One region of the Cupriavidus sp. UGS-1 genome, then DNA from elsewhere that is predicted to be linked to it. Evidence: predicted binding sites of a transcription regulator. Region 1 holds the regulator's gene; each other region holds the start of a gene.
What was found. The regulator FNR, encoded in region 1, switches genes on or off when oxygen is low (the NO sensors DNR and NnrR bind a similar motif). The targets are predictions, from matches to a motif close to TTGATNNNNATCAA.
Positions count from the first base shown of each region.

Region 2: the regulator FNR is predicted to act here: its motif matches at 2,912-2,925, upstream of LRR16_RS17850 (universal stress protein).
Region 3: the regulator FNR is predicted to act here: its motif matches at 2,922-2,935, upstream of LRR16_RS06380 (universal stress protein).

Region 1 is NZ_JAJQJF010000033.1:9,723-14,814, reverse strand. It holds gene scpB (SMC-Scp complex subunit ScpB) at 1-201, opposite strand, end outside; gene LRR16_RS24255 (sulfite exporter TauE/SafE family protein) at 788-1,561, opposite strand; gene fnr (fumarate/nitrate reduction transcriptional regulator Fnr) at 1,752-2,399, shown strand; gene LRR16_RS24245 (hypothetical protein) at 2,461-2,730, opposite strand; gene LRR16_RS24240 (FixH family protein) at 2,727-2,978, opposite strand; gene ccoG (cytochrome c oxidase accessory protein CcoG) at 2,991-4,430, opposite strand; gene ccoP (cytochrome-c oxidase, cbb3-type subunit III) at 4,483-5,092, opposite strand, start outside.
Region 2 is NZ_JAJQJF010000014.1:82,369-87,460, reverse strand. It holds gene LRR16_RS17870 (MFS transporter) at 1-751, shown strand, start outside; tRNA gene LRR16_RS17865 (tRNA-Met) at 898-974, shown strand; gene LRR16_RS17860 (YafY family protein) at 1,100-2,134, opposite strand; gene LRR16_RS17855 (hypothetical protein) at 2,472-2,735, shown strand; gene LRR16_RS17850 (universal stress protein) at 3,044-3,481, shown strand; gene LRR16_RS17845 (serine/threonine protein kinase) at 3,613-4,644, opposite strand; gene LRR16_RS17840 (DEAD/DEAH box helicase) at 4,676-5,092, opposite strand, start outside.
Region 3 is NZ_JAJQJF010000003.1:335,292-340,383, forward strand. It holds gene LRR16_RS06365 (bifunctional acetate--CoA ligase family protein/GNAT family N-acetyltransferase) at 1-1,054, opposite strand, end outside; gene LRR16_RS06370 (universal stress protein) at 1,100-1,555, opposite strand; gene LRR16_RS06375 (zinc-dependent alcohol dehydrogenase family protein) at 1,657-2,670, opposite strand; gene LRR16_RS06380 (universal stress protein) at 2,991-3,830, shown strand; gene LRR16_RS06385 (MBL fold metallo-hydrolase RNA specificity domain-containing protein) at 3,904-5,092, shown strand, end outside.

The DNA.
Region 1 (5,092 bases):
CTGGAAGCGCCAGCCGCTCGCCAGCGCCACCAGTTCGACACCGCGCGGCTCCCAGTCCTTGCGCAACTCCTCCAGCAGAACACGGATCGTGTCGGCGCCGACATCGTCGGCGAACAAGCGGCGCAGATCGGCGACGCGCAGCGGCTCCTGCGCGCAGATCAGCGCCGTCTCGAGGACGATTTTCGCCTCTTGGGTATTCATGTTGTGGTGTGCGGCCTGTCTTTGCATCTGCGTCCGTGACACCCGGACGCGCTGGAGATTGGTCGATTCAGCGGCGCGCGTTCCGCTTCAGGGACGCCTGCCGCCATTCATCGCGCAGCCGACCGGGATGCTTGCCGCATCGGGTCCGCGCGCTTCTCATCGGTGCATCGATTGCCGGTCCGTTCCGGCAGAAGATCGTCCGCCCGTCTCCCGAAATCGGTCGGCGGAAGGACCAGCGCGTCGCGCCGTCTCCCCTGTTGCGGCCGACACGCCCGGACAGCCGCGACCGTCCGGAATGCGAGACAACTTGGTCATGGCCTGGCGTGCAGCCTGTCGGGCCCCTCGCTGCCACGCCGCTGGCCGGTATTCTTGGCCGATGTCGACATCGGATGTTCTAGCCGGACAGTGCGGGGAGGGAGATGGGTATGGAAACCCATGAGTGCCGTGACAGACGCCTGGATCAAGCGCGACCGGGCGACCACGACACCTGCGCGAAAGCGGCCCGGTCGCCGTGGCTTCCCGCGATTGTATGGCATTCCCGCGCCGGCCTGCAACCGCGGCCTTCGCGGGCGGGCGGCGCCCGGCCTCACAGTGTCAGGCAGAAGCCGTGCGCGGCCAGCGTCTCGGGAAGCATCGCGGCCCGCGCAAGACCGGCCGCGCCGAACAGCGCGACCGCCGCGCCGATGCCGCGGCGGACCCATGGCCGGCGCGCCAGCACGCGCAGGCCCGCCGACAGGCTCGACAGCATCAGCAGATTGGGCAGCGTACCGACGCCGAAGGCCAGCATCACCAGCGCGCCCGACGCGGCGCTGCCGGCCAGCAAGGCCAGCGCGAGCGCGGCGTAGACCATGCCGCAGGGCACCAGCCCCCAGGCCAGTCCGGCGACGTAGCGGCGCAACAGGCGCCGGGCGCCGCGCGGGGCGGCGCCGGTTTCCTTGCGCGCGATGGCCCTTGCGCCCCAGCGCGCCCAGCGCGCGGCGAGCCGCCGCGCCACGGCATCGACGCCGGGGATCGTTCCAACCAGCCGCGCGGCACCCAACGTCCACAGCCCCGCCAGCAGCAGGCTCGCGCTGCCGGCCGCGAACAGCGCCCGCTGCACGGGCAGATACTGCGCCTTCCAGGCGGCCGCGCCGACCGCGCCCAGCAATGCGCCGAGCAAGGCGTAGGCGCTCAGGCGGCCGGCATGCAGCACCAGCAGTTCGCGCACCCACGCCGCGCGGCTGCGGTACAGCGCCACCGGCGCGGCCTGCCCGGCATCGTTGCCCTCGAGCACCAGCGCGATGCCGCCGCACATCGCCGCACAGTGGACGCCGCCCAACAGCGCCAGCAGAAACACGCTGGCCAGTACGCCGATCGCCATGTCAGGCTCCCCTCGCCGGCATGGAGCACGGTAGAATGGCCGCTTGCTTCACGCCCATCGCCCCCATCGCGCCGTCGATGGCAGTCCCTTCCCTTCGCGCGGATTCCAATTGCTGAACGCCATTCCCCTGAACGACCAATCGACCCGCTGCTCCACCTGCTCGCTGGGACAGCTGTGCCTGCCGGTCGGCATGTCGGCGCAGGACGTCGAGAAGATGGACACGCTGGTGCAGGAGCGCGTGCGCGTGCGCAAGGGCGAACCGCTGTATCGCCTCGGCGATCCGCTCGACGCGGTCTATGCGATCCGCTTCGGCACGCTGAAGACCCACGTGACGATGGAAGACGGCCGCGCGCAGATCACCGGCTTTCATCTGCCCGGCGAAGTGGTCGGCTTCGATGGGCTGACCGAGATGCGGCATGCGTCGGACGCGACCGCGCTCGAGGACACCGAGGTCTGCGTGGTGCGCTACGACGAGATCCAGACGCTGTCGGCCTCGCTGCCTTCGCTGCAGCACCAGTTCATGCGGCTGATGAGCCGGGAAATCACGCAGGACCAGATGATGCTGATCACGCTGGGCTCGATGCGCGCGGAGGAGCGGCTGGCGGGCTTCCTGATCAGCCTGTCCGAGCGCCTGTCGGCACGCGGCTATTCGCCGTCCGAGTTCGTGCTGCGGATGAGCCGCGAGGAAATCGGCAGCTATCTGGGCCTGAAGCTCGAGACCGTCAGCCGGCTGTTCTCGCGCTTCGCCGAGGCCGGCCTGATCCAGATCCGCCAGCGCCACGTGAAGCTGGTCGACATGGACGGCATCCGCCAGCTGCTGGGCAAGACCGCCTGCTGATCCCCGCGCGGCAGTCGCGGCAGTGACGCCCGCGGCAGCCGCTGCCAGCATTGCCATCGCCCTACTCCAGTTCGTCGGCCGCCGACATCGGCGACGACATCGGGGCCAGCATCGATGCCGGCAGCATGCACAGCGTCAGCGCGCTGGACAGCGCGCACACCGCCCACGCGACCGCGAAGCCGATCGTATAGATGGCGCCGTGCGACAGCTCGAGCGGCCGCCCGAAGACGCGCAGATCGCGCGGATCGATCAGCGAAAACACCAGCACGAAGGCCACGGCCGCGCCGACGAAGGCGGGCCACAGCACCCACATCAGCCAGCGCGCCTTCATGGCCGTGCCACCGATCGGGGATCGACCGCGTCGCGCGAGTCCTGCGTGGCAGCCGAAGCCGCCACCGCCGCCGGCGTCGCCGCCTGCCGGACCAGCAGCCCCTGACGCACCACGCCGTCGACGATCGGCCGGTCCGCGTGCCGCAGCGCGACCCAGATCGTCACCGCACAGCCGATCATCGCCAGCGCCGGGCCACTGATCAGCAGCCACGGCCACGGCTCCTTCCACCACGGTTTGCATTGGGACATGTCGATGCCTCGTTACGGTTGGTCGGGAACGAAAAAGCGGGTGGACTGCCGCACCTGCACGCGCTCGGCTCCGGGCCCGGCCCCAGGCGCTGCGGGCGAGCCGCTGACGACGATGTCGACCACATGGGTGCCCGACGCGGCCTGCTCCAGCGGCACGCGCAGCCGCAGCGGCAGCAGCCGGTTCGATGTAGGCGCCAGATGGCCGGCAGCGCGCTCGTATTCGACGGACAGCCCCGGCAGGCCAGGACTTTCCGCCGCGATGGCCACGTCCAGTTCGCCTTCGGTGGTATTGATCAGCTGCAGCCGGTAGACGTTCTCGATCCAGCGCCCTTCCACTTCGCGCGCCAGCGCCTGCCGGTCGCGGATGATGTCCACCTTCAGCGGCGTGCGCACCGCGACCGACCAGACGAAGCCGCCGGCCAGCGCCAGCCACAGCACCGCATACAGCACGATGCGCGGGCGTACCACGCGGCGGCGCGCATTGGCCGCGGACAGCGCGCGCCGCATCGCGTTCTCGGAGGTGTAGCGAATCAGTCCGCGCGGATAGCGCATCTTGTCCATGACCTGGTTGCAGGCATCGATGCAGGCCCCGCAGCCGATGCACTCGTACTGCAGCCCGTCGCGGATATCGATGCCGGTCGGGCACACCTGCACGCAGATGCTGCAGTCCACGCAATCGCCGATGCCCAGCGCGCGCGGGTCGGCCTTGCGCGAGCGCGAGCCGCGCGGCTCGCCGCGCTGCGTGTCGTAGGTCACCACATAGGTGTCCTTGTCGACCATCACGCTCTGGAACCGCGCATACGGGCACATGTACTTGCAGACCTGCTCGCGCATGAAGCCGGCGTTGCCCCAGGTGGCGAACGCGTAGAAGCCGATCCAGAACGTTTCCCACGGCCCGGTGGACAGGTCCAGCACCGCACGGCCCAGCGCGTCGATCGGCGAGAAGTAGCCGACGAAGGTAAAGCCCGTCCACAGCGCGATCGCGATCCACAGCAGATGCTTGGTCGCCTTCAGCCGCAGCTTGCGCGGGCTCCAGCGTTCGCCGTCGAGCCGGATGCGCGCGATGCGGTCGCCCTCGACCTTGCGCTCGATCCACAGGAAGATCTCGGTGTAGACCGTCTGCGGACAGGCATAGCCGCAGAACAGCCGTCCGGCGATCGCGGTGAACAGGAACAGCGACAGCGCCGAGATCACCAGCAGTACCGCCAGGTAGATCACGTCCTGCGGCCACAGCACCAGGCCGAACAGATAGAACTTGCGCGCGCCGAGGTCGAACAGCACCGCCTGGCGGCCGTTCCATTGCAGCCACGGCGTGCCGTAGAACACCAGCTGCGTGGCCAGCACCATGGCGATGCGCCAGTTGGCGAACGCCCCGCTCACGGCGCGCGGATAGATCTTGCGCCGGACCTCGTACAGCGAGGCCTCGGCCGAGTCGATGCCTGGCGCGTTCATGGCTGCTCCGGATGAGTCGGCATGCGAGACCGGTTGCCGCAAGCGGTGTCCATCATTGCCCCGCGGCCGGCATCGTGCCGCTGTCGGCCGACAGTCCCCACACGTATGCGGTCAGCATGCGGATGCGCTCGGGCGTCAGGATGTCCTCGTGCGCGGGCATCCGGTTGTCGTGTCCCTGCAGGATCGCCTTGACGATATTCGCCTCGGCGCTGCCGTGCAGCCAGACCTTGTCGGTCAGGTTGGGCGCGCCGAGCGCCTGGTTACCCTTGCCGGCGCCACCGTGGCAGGCGACGCAGGTCGACTTGAACAACGGCTCGCCGCGTGCCGCGCGGATCGGGTTGAAGGCCAGGCCCGCCAGCGATCGCACGTATTGCGCGACATCGCCGGCGCCCTTCTCGTCGATGACGGCGGCGAACGACGGCATCACGCCATGCCGGCCCTTGGCGATGCTGTGCATGATCGTGGCCGGATCGCCGCCATGGAGCCAGTCGCGGTCGGTCAGGTCGGGAAAGCCGCGGCTGCCGCGCGCATCGGACCCATGGCACTGCGCGCAGTAGTTCAGGAACAGCCGCTGCCCGATCTCGCGCGCCTCGGGATCGGCGGCCACCTGTTCGATCTTCAGATCCATGTACTTGCCGTACACCGCCTGCTGGCCGCGCAGC
Region 2 (5,092 bases), on a different contig from region 1:
CAAGTGGATCATCATGGCCGGCTGCGCGCTGGCGATGCTGACCTACTTCCCGCTGTTCAAGGCGCTGACCCACTACGCCAACCCGGCGCTCGAGCGCGCCCAGCAGTCGGCCCAGATCGTCGTCACCGCCGATCCGAAGCAGTGCTCGTTCCAGGGCAGCCCGATCGCCCGCGAGATCGACTTCCGCAGCTCCTGCGACATCGCCAAGCGCACGCTGGCGCAGTCGTCGGCAAGCTATGAAGTCGTCGAGGCACCGGCCGGCACCACCGCCACCGTCAAGATCGGCGATCGCGAGATCCCGGCCTTCAATGCCGCGCTGGTGCCGCAGGGACACAGCTTCGATCCGGCCAGCAAGGCGAAGATCGACGCCTTCAAGAAGGAAGTCGCCTCGGCCATGACGGCCGCCGGCTATCCGACCAAGGCCGATCCCGCCGAGATGAACACGGTGATGGTGCTGGTGATCCTGGTGATCCTGGTGATCTACGTGACGATGGTCTACGGTCCGATCGCCGCGATGCTGGTCGAGCTGTTCCCGACTCGCATCCGCTACACCTCGATGTCCCTGCCCTACCACATCGGCAACGGCTGGTTCGGCGGCATGCTGCCCACCATCTCGTTCGCCCTGGTCGCGCAGAACGGCAACATCTACTACGGCCTGTGGTACCCGATCGTGATCGCCGGCATCACGCTGGTGGTCGGCTCGCTGTTCATCCGCGAGACCAAAGACGTGGACATCTACGCGCGCGACTGATCTTCGATCGCGCCCCGCCGGCTACGATGCCGGCGGCGAGGCCGGCGGTCCGGCAGGGCCGCCGGTTTTTTTTTCCTTCGGATGCCGGAGGGCCGCACAAAAGTGTTGACAGCGATCCAACGGCCCGTATAATTGCGGTCTTCGTCGGCGAATTAGCTCAGTCGGTTAGAGCGACGGAATCATAATCCGCAGGTCCGGGGTTCGAGTCCCTGATTCGCCACCAGTATTTCGAAGGGGTCAGCGCAAGCTGACCCCTTTTTGTTTTGGCGCCGCCCTCCAGGGTCCCGATCGGGGCTGCTGCCGGGAGCCCCACCCCCCGCCTCCTCAGTTGCGGCCTCAGTTCCCGCCTCAGTTCCGACAGTAAGCCCGCGCCATCGTCTTGACCTCGAGCGCCAGTGCGCGGCGCAGCGCCACCGGCTCCAGCACCTCGACCTGCGGGCCGAACGAGCGCAGCCAGCGCACCAGCCAGTCGGCCATCTCCACCGTGCAGCGAACCACCAGCGAACCGTCGGGGCCGATCTCCTCGGTCTGATCGGGCGCCATCGGCGCGTCGCGCACGATGTCGCCGCAGCCCCTGGCGAAGCGCACCGCCAGCTTGATATTGCCGTCGCCGTGCAGCCCGAATTCGGCCGCCTCCTCGACGTAGTCGGCCAGCGAGAAATGGTCGGGATAGATGAAGCGCTCCTTCAGCGCGTGCGCCGCGTGGACGCGGTCCAGCCGCAGGCATTGCGGCGCCGGGTCCTCGTCTTCCAGTCCGACCAGATAGACCATGCCGGCCTTCTCGACCACGCCGAGCGGCATCAACACGCGCTTGCTCTCCGGCTCGAAGCGCGGCCGGTAAACGACTTCCAGGCAACGCTCCTCGAACACCGCGGTCAGTACCGGCAGCAGCACGACCTCGCGCAGCCGCGGCGGCACCAGCGGCGAACTGCGCTCGACCACCGATACCTTGCGATGCCAGGCGATCCGCCCGGTGGCGCCCTCGCCGCTGCGCCGGCGCAGTTGCGACTCGGCGGCATCGAACAACGGCCGCAGCAGGGTCGCCATCACCGACGTGATCTGGCGGCCGGCGAACCGTTTGAGCACCTGCAGCGCCAGCGCCTCTTCGTCGCTGAGCCAGGTGCCGGCGTTGGCGAGCATCCGGCCGGCGCCTTCGGCGCGGCGCCACATCAGGCCGCGCCCCTGCGCGCGGCACTCTGCCGAGCCGTCGGCGACCAGCAGCACCAGCCGCTGCTGCAGCACCTCGGCGGGCGGTTCGGCGACGCCGAGGGCGGCAAGGCCGCGCGCCACGTCCTCGGCGCTCAGCCAGCGCCGGGGACCGCCGTCGTCAAGCAGGACGGAAAGAATGGAAACGTCGAGTTGCGAATCGAACTGTTGGGCCATAAAGCGCAATCAGAGGTTGGTCATCCGTGGGGAGAGCGAAGCCTATCAAGCGGGGCGTCCGGAAATGAAGGAAATGGACAAGGAACGACGGTTCCCGGCACGCACTTCGGCCCTCCGAAACGAAAGTGCGAGCAACAGCCTATGCGATGCCCGCCGGCACGCGGAGTGGGCAAGGCCCAGGCCGGCGCGGCACACGCATTCGCATTGTTAAAAACTTTGAATAACTGATACGAGGCAGCGTCGCGTCACCGCCCGGATGTGAGCCTATTCTTCTCACATCGGCTGACGACATCGGGCCGCAAAACGATTCTCAAAAATTCAACAAATGGAGAAAATCATGAAGATCACCACCACCCGCCTGGTTCTCAGCGCCGCCATCGCCGGTACCGCGCTGCTGTCGCTGAACAGCGTGTTCGCCGCGCCGGTGCGCGCTTCGCATGCCGGCGACGACTACGGCTACACGTTCCGCTCGGTGGACCGCTTCGCCGGTGGCGCGCGCGCCTTCAACGTCTACGCGGACGGCGCCCGCACGCACGACGTCTACAGCGAGGGCGCCCGTACCGGCACCCGCGGCGATTACCCCGCGCCGATCGGCGAATGAGCCGGCCCGTTGTGACGAAGCGAAGGAGCAAGCGATGAGCGTTCGAGACAATGCACTGATCGTGGCGGCGTGGATCGGCGCCTGCCTCGCCAGTGGCTGGCTGGTGACCTTTACGGGGATGCTGCTGTCGCAGTAAGTGCCGGATCAGGCATGCAATTGGGCGAAGTGCCGAGTTTTTGACCGGAATCATGGCGAGATCGCCGCCTAGCTGCCATCATGAATTCAGCCAGGCAAGGCAACGCCAGCCGTTCCGCCGACCGCCTGGCCGTCGACAACGCCTGCAAGGCCCTGATAGGAGAACCCTCGCCATGACCCATATCGTGCTCGCCACCGACGGCTCCGCCTTCAGCGACGCCGCCGCCCGCTTTATCGCCGAAGGGAAGCTGCTGCAGGGCGACCGGACCGTGCATGTGGTGCACGTCGCCCCGGAGGTCACCGGACAGGTCCGCGCCTTCGTCAGCAAGGACGCCATCGACGACTGGCATCGCGAGGAAAGCGAGAAGGCGATGCGCTCGGTCTGCGACATCCTGGCCGCCGCGCAACTGCGCGTGGAAAAGCATGCGCTCAGCGGCTTTCCGCCGGACCGCATCGTGGCGCTGGCCAAATCGGTCAACGCCGATGCCATCGTGATCGGCACCCATGGCCGCGGCTCGTTCTTCGACGCGGTGCTGGGCTCGGTCGCCGGCCGCGTGGTCGCGCATGCGTCGTGCCCGGTGATCCTGGTGAAGGCACCGGAGAAGGCGTGATGGTGTGATGGCCTGATGGCCTGATGATGCGGGCCATTCAAGGCCCACAGTGTGACGAGCGCCGCGGTCGCGCCCGGGACGATCGGCAGCTCGGCCGATCCAGTCGCGATCAACTCGCGATTAACCCGCGATCAAGCCGACCACAACGGCGGCTCGTCCATCAGCGCGATCTGCTCGCGCAGTTCGAGGATGCGGTCCTGCCAGTAGCGCGCCGTGCCGAACCACGGAAACGCGGCCGGAAAGGCCGGATCGTTCCAGCGGCTCGCCAGCCAGGCGCTGTAGTGCAGCAGGCGCAGCGTGCGCAGCGCCTCGACCAGATGCAGTTCGCGCATCGGGAATTCGGCGAAGTCCTCGTAGCCGGCCACGATATCGGCCAACTGGCTCTGCATCGCGGCGCGGTCCCCCTCCAGCAGCATCCACAGGTCCTGCACCGCGGGCCCGCTCCGGCTGTCGTCGAAGTCGACGAAATGCGGCCCGGCGCTGCCGCCACGGGCCTGATCGGCCTCGATCCACAGCAGGTTGCCGCGATGGCAGTCGCCATGCAGCCGCAGCATCGCCACGTCGCCGGCGCGCTCGTAGCAGCGCCGCACGCCATCGATGGCGAGATCGGCCGCGGCCTGCCAGGCCGGCCGCAGATCGGCCGGGATGCAGTCGTGCGCCAGCAGCCAGTCGCGCGGCGCCACGCCGAAGGTCTCGACATCGAGCGCAGGCCGGTGGAGATAGGGCTGGGCCGCGCCCACGGCGTGGATGCGGCCGATGAAACGGCCGAGCCAGGCCAGCGTGTCGGCGCGATGGAGCTCTGGCTCGCGGCCGCCGCAGCGCGGGAATACCGCGAAGCGAAAGCCCCCATGCGACAGCAGCGTGCTGCCGCCGCAGTCGAGCGGCGGCACGGCCGGGATCTCGGCCTCGGCAAGCTGCCGTACGAAGGCATGTTCCTCGAGGATGGCGGCGTCGCTCCAGCGCCCGGGACGGTAGAACTTCATCACCAGCGGCGCGCCGTCCTCGACCCCCGCCTGCCAGACCCGATTCTCGTAGCTGTTCAGCGCCAGCAGCCGGCCGTCCGGCATGAAGCCGGCAACCTCGAGCGCATCGAGGATCAGGTCGGGCGTCAGTCCCGCGAACGGAATGTCCGGCGAGGCGGCGGAATCGGGCGACATCACCATGGCTAAGCGCTAGCTTAGGACAACGCGCGCGTCAGGACCCCTGCCGCGAACGCTGTCCGCCGAGCAGCGCGGCCTGCGGGCCGGGACGGCGGTTGCGCGACGGACCGTTCGGCTCGGACGCCGGGCGCGGCGCCGCCTGGGCACGTTCGCCATTGCCGGCCGGGCGGCCACCGCCCTTCGCCTGGCCGTTGGCGTGGCCGCCCGGCTTGCCATTGCGCTGCGGCGCGGCGCCGGCTTCCTGCGGCCGTGCGGGACGGGGCTGGCGCGGCGGCCGCGCTTCCGTACGGCGCTCGCCCGACGGTGCGCCTGAGCCCTTACCGGCACCATTGCCGGCGCCATTGCCGGCACCGTTACCGGCACCATTGCCGCCAGGATTGCCGGCACCCTGCGGACGCCCCCGTCCGCCGCCGCCATTCTGGCCGCGCGCCTGGCGGCCCTTCTGGATCGG
Region 3 (5,092 bases), on a different contig from region 1:
CGGGGTTGCCGCGTGACCATCCCGCCGGCAGGCAACGGTCCAGCGCCGCAATGGTGTCGACACCGAGAGTCGCCAGGGTGCCACCGCTCAGCACCAGGGCATCGGTCGCCAGCACGCCTGCGCCACCACCGTTGGTGATGATACAGAGCCGCTCGCCCGCCAGCGGACGCCCCCGAGCCAGCGTCTCGACGGCGTCGAACAGCTGCTCGGTGGAGGTGACGCGCAGCAAGCCTGCGCGCCGGATGACGGCATCCCACACATCGTCTGCGCCAGCCAACGCGCCGGTATGCGAGGCGGCGGCACGCGCCCCGTCGGGCACGCGCCCTGCCTTGACGATCACCACCGGCTTGCTTCTTGCTGCGGCGCGGGCCGCGCTGAGAAACTTGCGGCCGTCCCGAACGGCCTCCACATAGAGAAGGATGGCGCGCGTGGAGGCATCCGTCGCCAAATAGTCCAGCACGTCGGCGACGTCGATATCCGCGCTGTCGCCGAGCGAGACAAAGTGCGAAAAGCCAATGTCGCGCGAGCGGGACCAATCCAGCACCGCGGTGGCAAGCGCGCCGGATTGGGTGGCAAAGGCAAGCGGCCCACTCTTGAGCGGGCCCGTGGCGAAGCTGGCGTGCAGGCCGATCCGCGGCACCATCAGGCCGACGCAATTCGGCCCCAGCACGCGGAGCAGGTAAGGCCGGCTGGCGTCGAGGATGGCTTGCCGCCATGCAGCCCGCTGGCCGCCCTCCGCGGGTGGGCCCGCCGTTACCACCACCACCGCGCGTGTGCCCTTCCGGCCTAATTCCTCGACCAGCTTCGGTACGGACTCTGCCGGCGTGCAAATGACGCCCAGTTCCGGCGCCTGTGGCAGCGCAGCGACGTTGCGGTAGCAGGGCCGTCCTGCCAGTGTGTCGTACTTGGGATTGACCGGATACACGGGCCCGGCGAATCCACTCTCCATCAGGTTGGCGAGGATCGCGGCGCCGATGCTGCCGGGCCGGCGCGATGCCCCGATCACGGCGATCGACTCGGGCCGGAACAGATGCTCCAGATTGCGCGTGCTCATTGCCGCGGGCGCCGGGGCAGGTGGGCAGAGTCGGGCCGCATCTTCTCAATCCTCCTTCTCGCTGCGGATCAGAAGGACCGGCTTGTTGGACTGCCGAATCACGCCTTCCGCGACGCTGCCCATCACCAGTCGACGCACGCCGCGCCGCCCATGGGTGCCCAACACGATCAGGTCGGCGTTCCTCGCATCGGCTTCAGCGACGATGGTATCCGCGATCTTGCCGGGCGACACCGGCCGCTCGATCAGCTTCAGCTGGTGTTCGATGCCGGCTTGCGACAGACGTTGCCCGGCCTCGTTCAGCGCATGTTGCCCGTTGGCGAGGATTGCCTTCATCAGCATGTCGGGGTTGTAGTAGCCCGCATCGAAGTAGACGTCGACATTCTCGGCAATGAACAGGGCCTCGACTTCGGCTCCGCACGCTTTTGCCAGCGTGATGGCCTGGGTCAGGGCGAGGTCGGACGAACTGCTGCCGTCCACCGCCAGGACGATCTTCCTGTACATGATTGCACTCCTCCGTAGTTGGGCTGGCGCCCGGGATCCCGATGTATCGAGCTTAGCCATTTGATCGCGAACGCCGTTGACCTTAATCAACTTTGCGTCGATCAAGGTCCGATCCTGAGGACCGCCGCGCCGGCAAGGCGGCCAGCGCGCAGGTCCGACAGCGCCCGATTGGCATCGGTCAGCGCATACGGCGTGACCTGCATGTGCAGGGACACTTCGTCGGCAATGCGCATCATCGCGTGCCCGTCCGCGCGGGTCAGATTCGCCACCGAAACCAGGCGACGCTCCTGCCAGAGCAGGCTGTAGGGAAAACCAGGGATGTCCGACATATGGATCCCACCGCAGACGACCGTTCCCCCTTTGCGTACGGCGGCGAGCGCGAACGGCACCAGCGCCCCGACCGGAGCGAAGATCAGCGCGGCATCGAGCGCCACCGGCGCCACCTCATTGCTGCCGCCAGTCCACAAGGCGCCGCTTGCCTGTGCCAGCGCCTGGGCAGCGGTGTCGCCCGGACGCGTGAAGGCATAGATCTCCGCGCCTCGCGCGAGCGCAATCTGGGCCACCAGATGCGCGGCTGCGCCGAAGCCATAGATGCCGATTCTGCGCGCAGGGCCAGCCATATTGAGGGTGCGTAGCCCGATCAGGCCCGCGCACAAAAGCGGGGCGGCCTGCAGATCGTCGTAAGCCTGCGGAATCGGAAAGCAGTACGCGGCATCGGCGACGGCGTAGTGGGCGTAGCCGCCATCGCGGAGATAGCCCGTGAACTGCGGGGCGTCGCACAGATTCTCCTGGTTGTTGAGGCAGTAGTCGCAGTGCATGCAGGTGCGCCCGAGCCAAGGAACGCCGATCCTGTCTCCGGGTCGGAGACTGGTCACACCTGGGCCACAGATGTCTACGCGGCCGACGATCTCATGGCCAGGAATCAAAGCGGGCTTCGGCAGCGGCAGCTCGCCATCGACGATATGCAGATCGGTCCGGCAGACGCCGCAGGCCGATATCGCGACCCGGACCTCGCCAGGACCTGGTTCGGGAATGGGTACTTCGCGCAACTCGAGCTCGGGCGAATGGCCATCGAAGACCATGGCATGCATAGTGGTGCGAGTCGCGGTGTTCATGGCTGGTGGACTATGGATCTTGGCCATTGGGACCCGGCGCATAAGCGAGCGCAGAGGGGACGAATTGTTGCATCGCCATGGCTCCAAGTGGGATTGCTTCGCGTCGGCGTCGGCGTCCGCTTTTGGCAAGGCATCGCGGTGCCGGTACCCGCACTGTCGACTGTACGTGGCGCGGCAGAAATTTCCTTGACGTCCATCAATGAAACGATCGACGTGCCATTGCAGCAAATGCGAGAAGACGCCGTGACGCCTTGATGTGCATCAATACGGACGAGGATCCTTTCCATACAGTGAAGGCATGTAACGTCAGGAGAATCGCCATGCCTTACAGCAACATCATGGTCCACCTGGACGCCGGCCGGCGTGCGATGCATCGACTGGAGCTGGCCGCAGGCCTTGCCAGGGATCACGGTGCCAGGCTGATCGGTCTGTATGCAGGCTTCATGCCGGATCCGGCCTGGTTCTATTTGATGGAGGGCGCCGGAATCGTGCTGGAAGCCGACCGCAGGCGCAGGCAGGAAATCAGAGAGGTGGTGCGGCGCCAGTTCGAGGCGTGCATGCACGCTTTTGGACTGGAGCGTGCGCAATGGCGGGTCGTGGAAGGGGTGCTGCCGTCTGCAGTAGTGCGCGAAACGCGCGAGGCCGACTTGATTGTCGCAGGTCAGTACGATTCGGAGGACCCGGGCAGCTATGTGGCACCGCAGTTCGTCGAGTCCCTCGTGCTGGAGTCTGGGCGCCCCGTGCTTGTCGTTCCTTACGCGGGGACGTTCGAGACGGTCGGGCGCAGAGCGGTGCTGGCATGGAACGGCAGCGGGCAATCGGCCCGTGCCCTGCACGACGCCGTGCCATTGCTGGCCGGGGGTGCCGTGACGGTGATCAGTGTCGAGGAAGAACTCAGACCACCGCACGTGGACGCCAGCCCGGTCGAACAGGCCCTGACAGCGCTGGGCGACCATGGCATTCAGGCGCGCGCCGAGTCTGCCCTTTGTGACGACGATATGGCGGTGGCGGAATTCCTGCTGTCGCGAACGGCGGACTGCGGAGCCGACATGATCGTGATGGGCGCATATGGGCGCGGCAGACTGCGCGAGATGGTGCTCGGTGGCGTCACGCGGACCATGCTCGCGGCGATGACCGTACCGGTGCTGATGTCCCACTGACCGGCAATGAGCATCTGCACGCAGATCGATTTCGACCCGCTTCTCAGAGGGGCGGGCACAGAGGATTCAGGACATGCGTTTGCAATTCTTGGGAGCGACGGATACGGTCACCGGGTCGCGATTCGTACTCGATACAGGACGGTCGCGCGTGATGGTCGATTGCGGATTGTTTCAAGGCTACAAGGCGCTGCGTCTGCGTAACTGGGACCGGTTGCCGGTGGAGCCGTCGAGCCTCGACGCCGTTGTACTGACGCACGCGCATCTGGACCACAGCGGCTACGTGCCACTACTGGTCAAGAACGGCTTTCGGGGGCGCGTCTACTGCACCGCTGGGACGGCGCAATTGTGCGGCATCCTGTGGCCGGACAGTGCACATCTGGCCGAGGAGGACGCCGCTTATGCAAATCGCAAGCACTTCTCGCGGCACCAACCGGCGTTGCCGTTGTATCAGACAGCCGATGTCGCGCGGGCGCTTCGCCGGCTCGAATTGGTCTCCTTTCATCAACGGCGACGCGTGACCGATGACATCGATGTCGAGTTTTCACGCGCCGGCCATATCATCGGCTCGGCTGTCGTCACGCTCCATGTCAACGGTCGTCAAATCGTGTTCTCGGGGGACCTTGGCAGACAGCAGGATCTGGTGATGCGACCGCCTGAACCGATCGAACACGCCGATGTCCTCCTCGTCGAATCGACGTACGGGAACAGGGCACATCCCTCGGACGATCCTCGCGACACATTCGGAGCGGCTGTCACGCGGACGGTCGAACGTGGCGGCACGGTTATAGTCCCCGCGTTCGCGGTCGGACGCACGCAGACGATATTGTATTGCCTGAAGTGGCTGCGTGATCAGGGCCGATTGCCATTCGTGCCGGTGTACCTGAATAGCCCGCTGGCCATCAATGCGACCAAGATATTCGCATTGCATCCCGAGGATCTCCGGCTGGACAGAGATCAGATCGCTTCCGCCTGCGAGCTGCCGATCCTCGTAAAGAGCACCGATGAGTCGATCGCGCTGAACAAGAGTCGGGCGCCGAAGATCATCATCGCGGGCAGCGGCATGGCGACCGGCGGGCGCGTGGTGCACCATATCGAGCACTTCGGAGGCGACGCGCGCAATTCGATCCTGTTGTGTGGCTTTCAAGCTGCCGGCACAAGAGGCGCTGCTTTGGCCGAAGGCGCACGCTCGCTGCGGATTCACGGCCGCGACGTGGCAATTGAAGCCGAAGTCATCGAGATCGAGAATCTGTCCGCGCACGCCG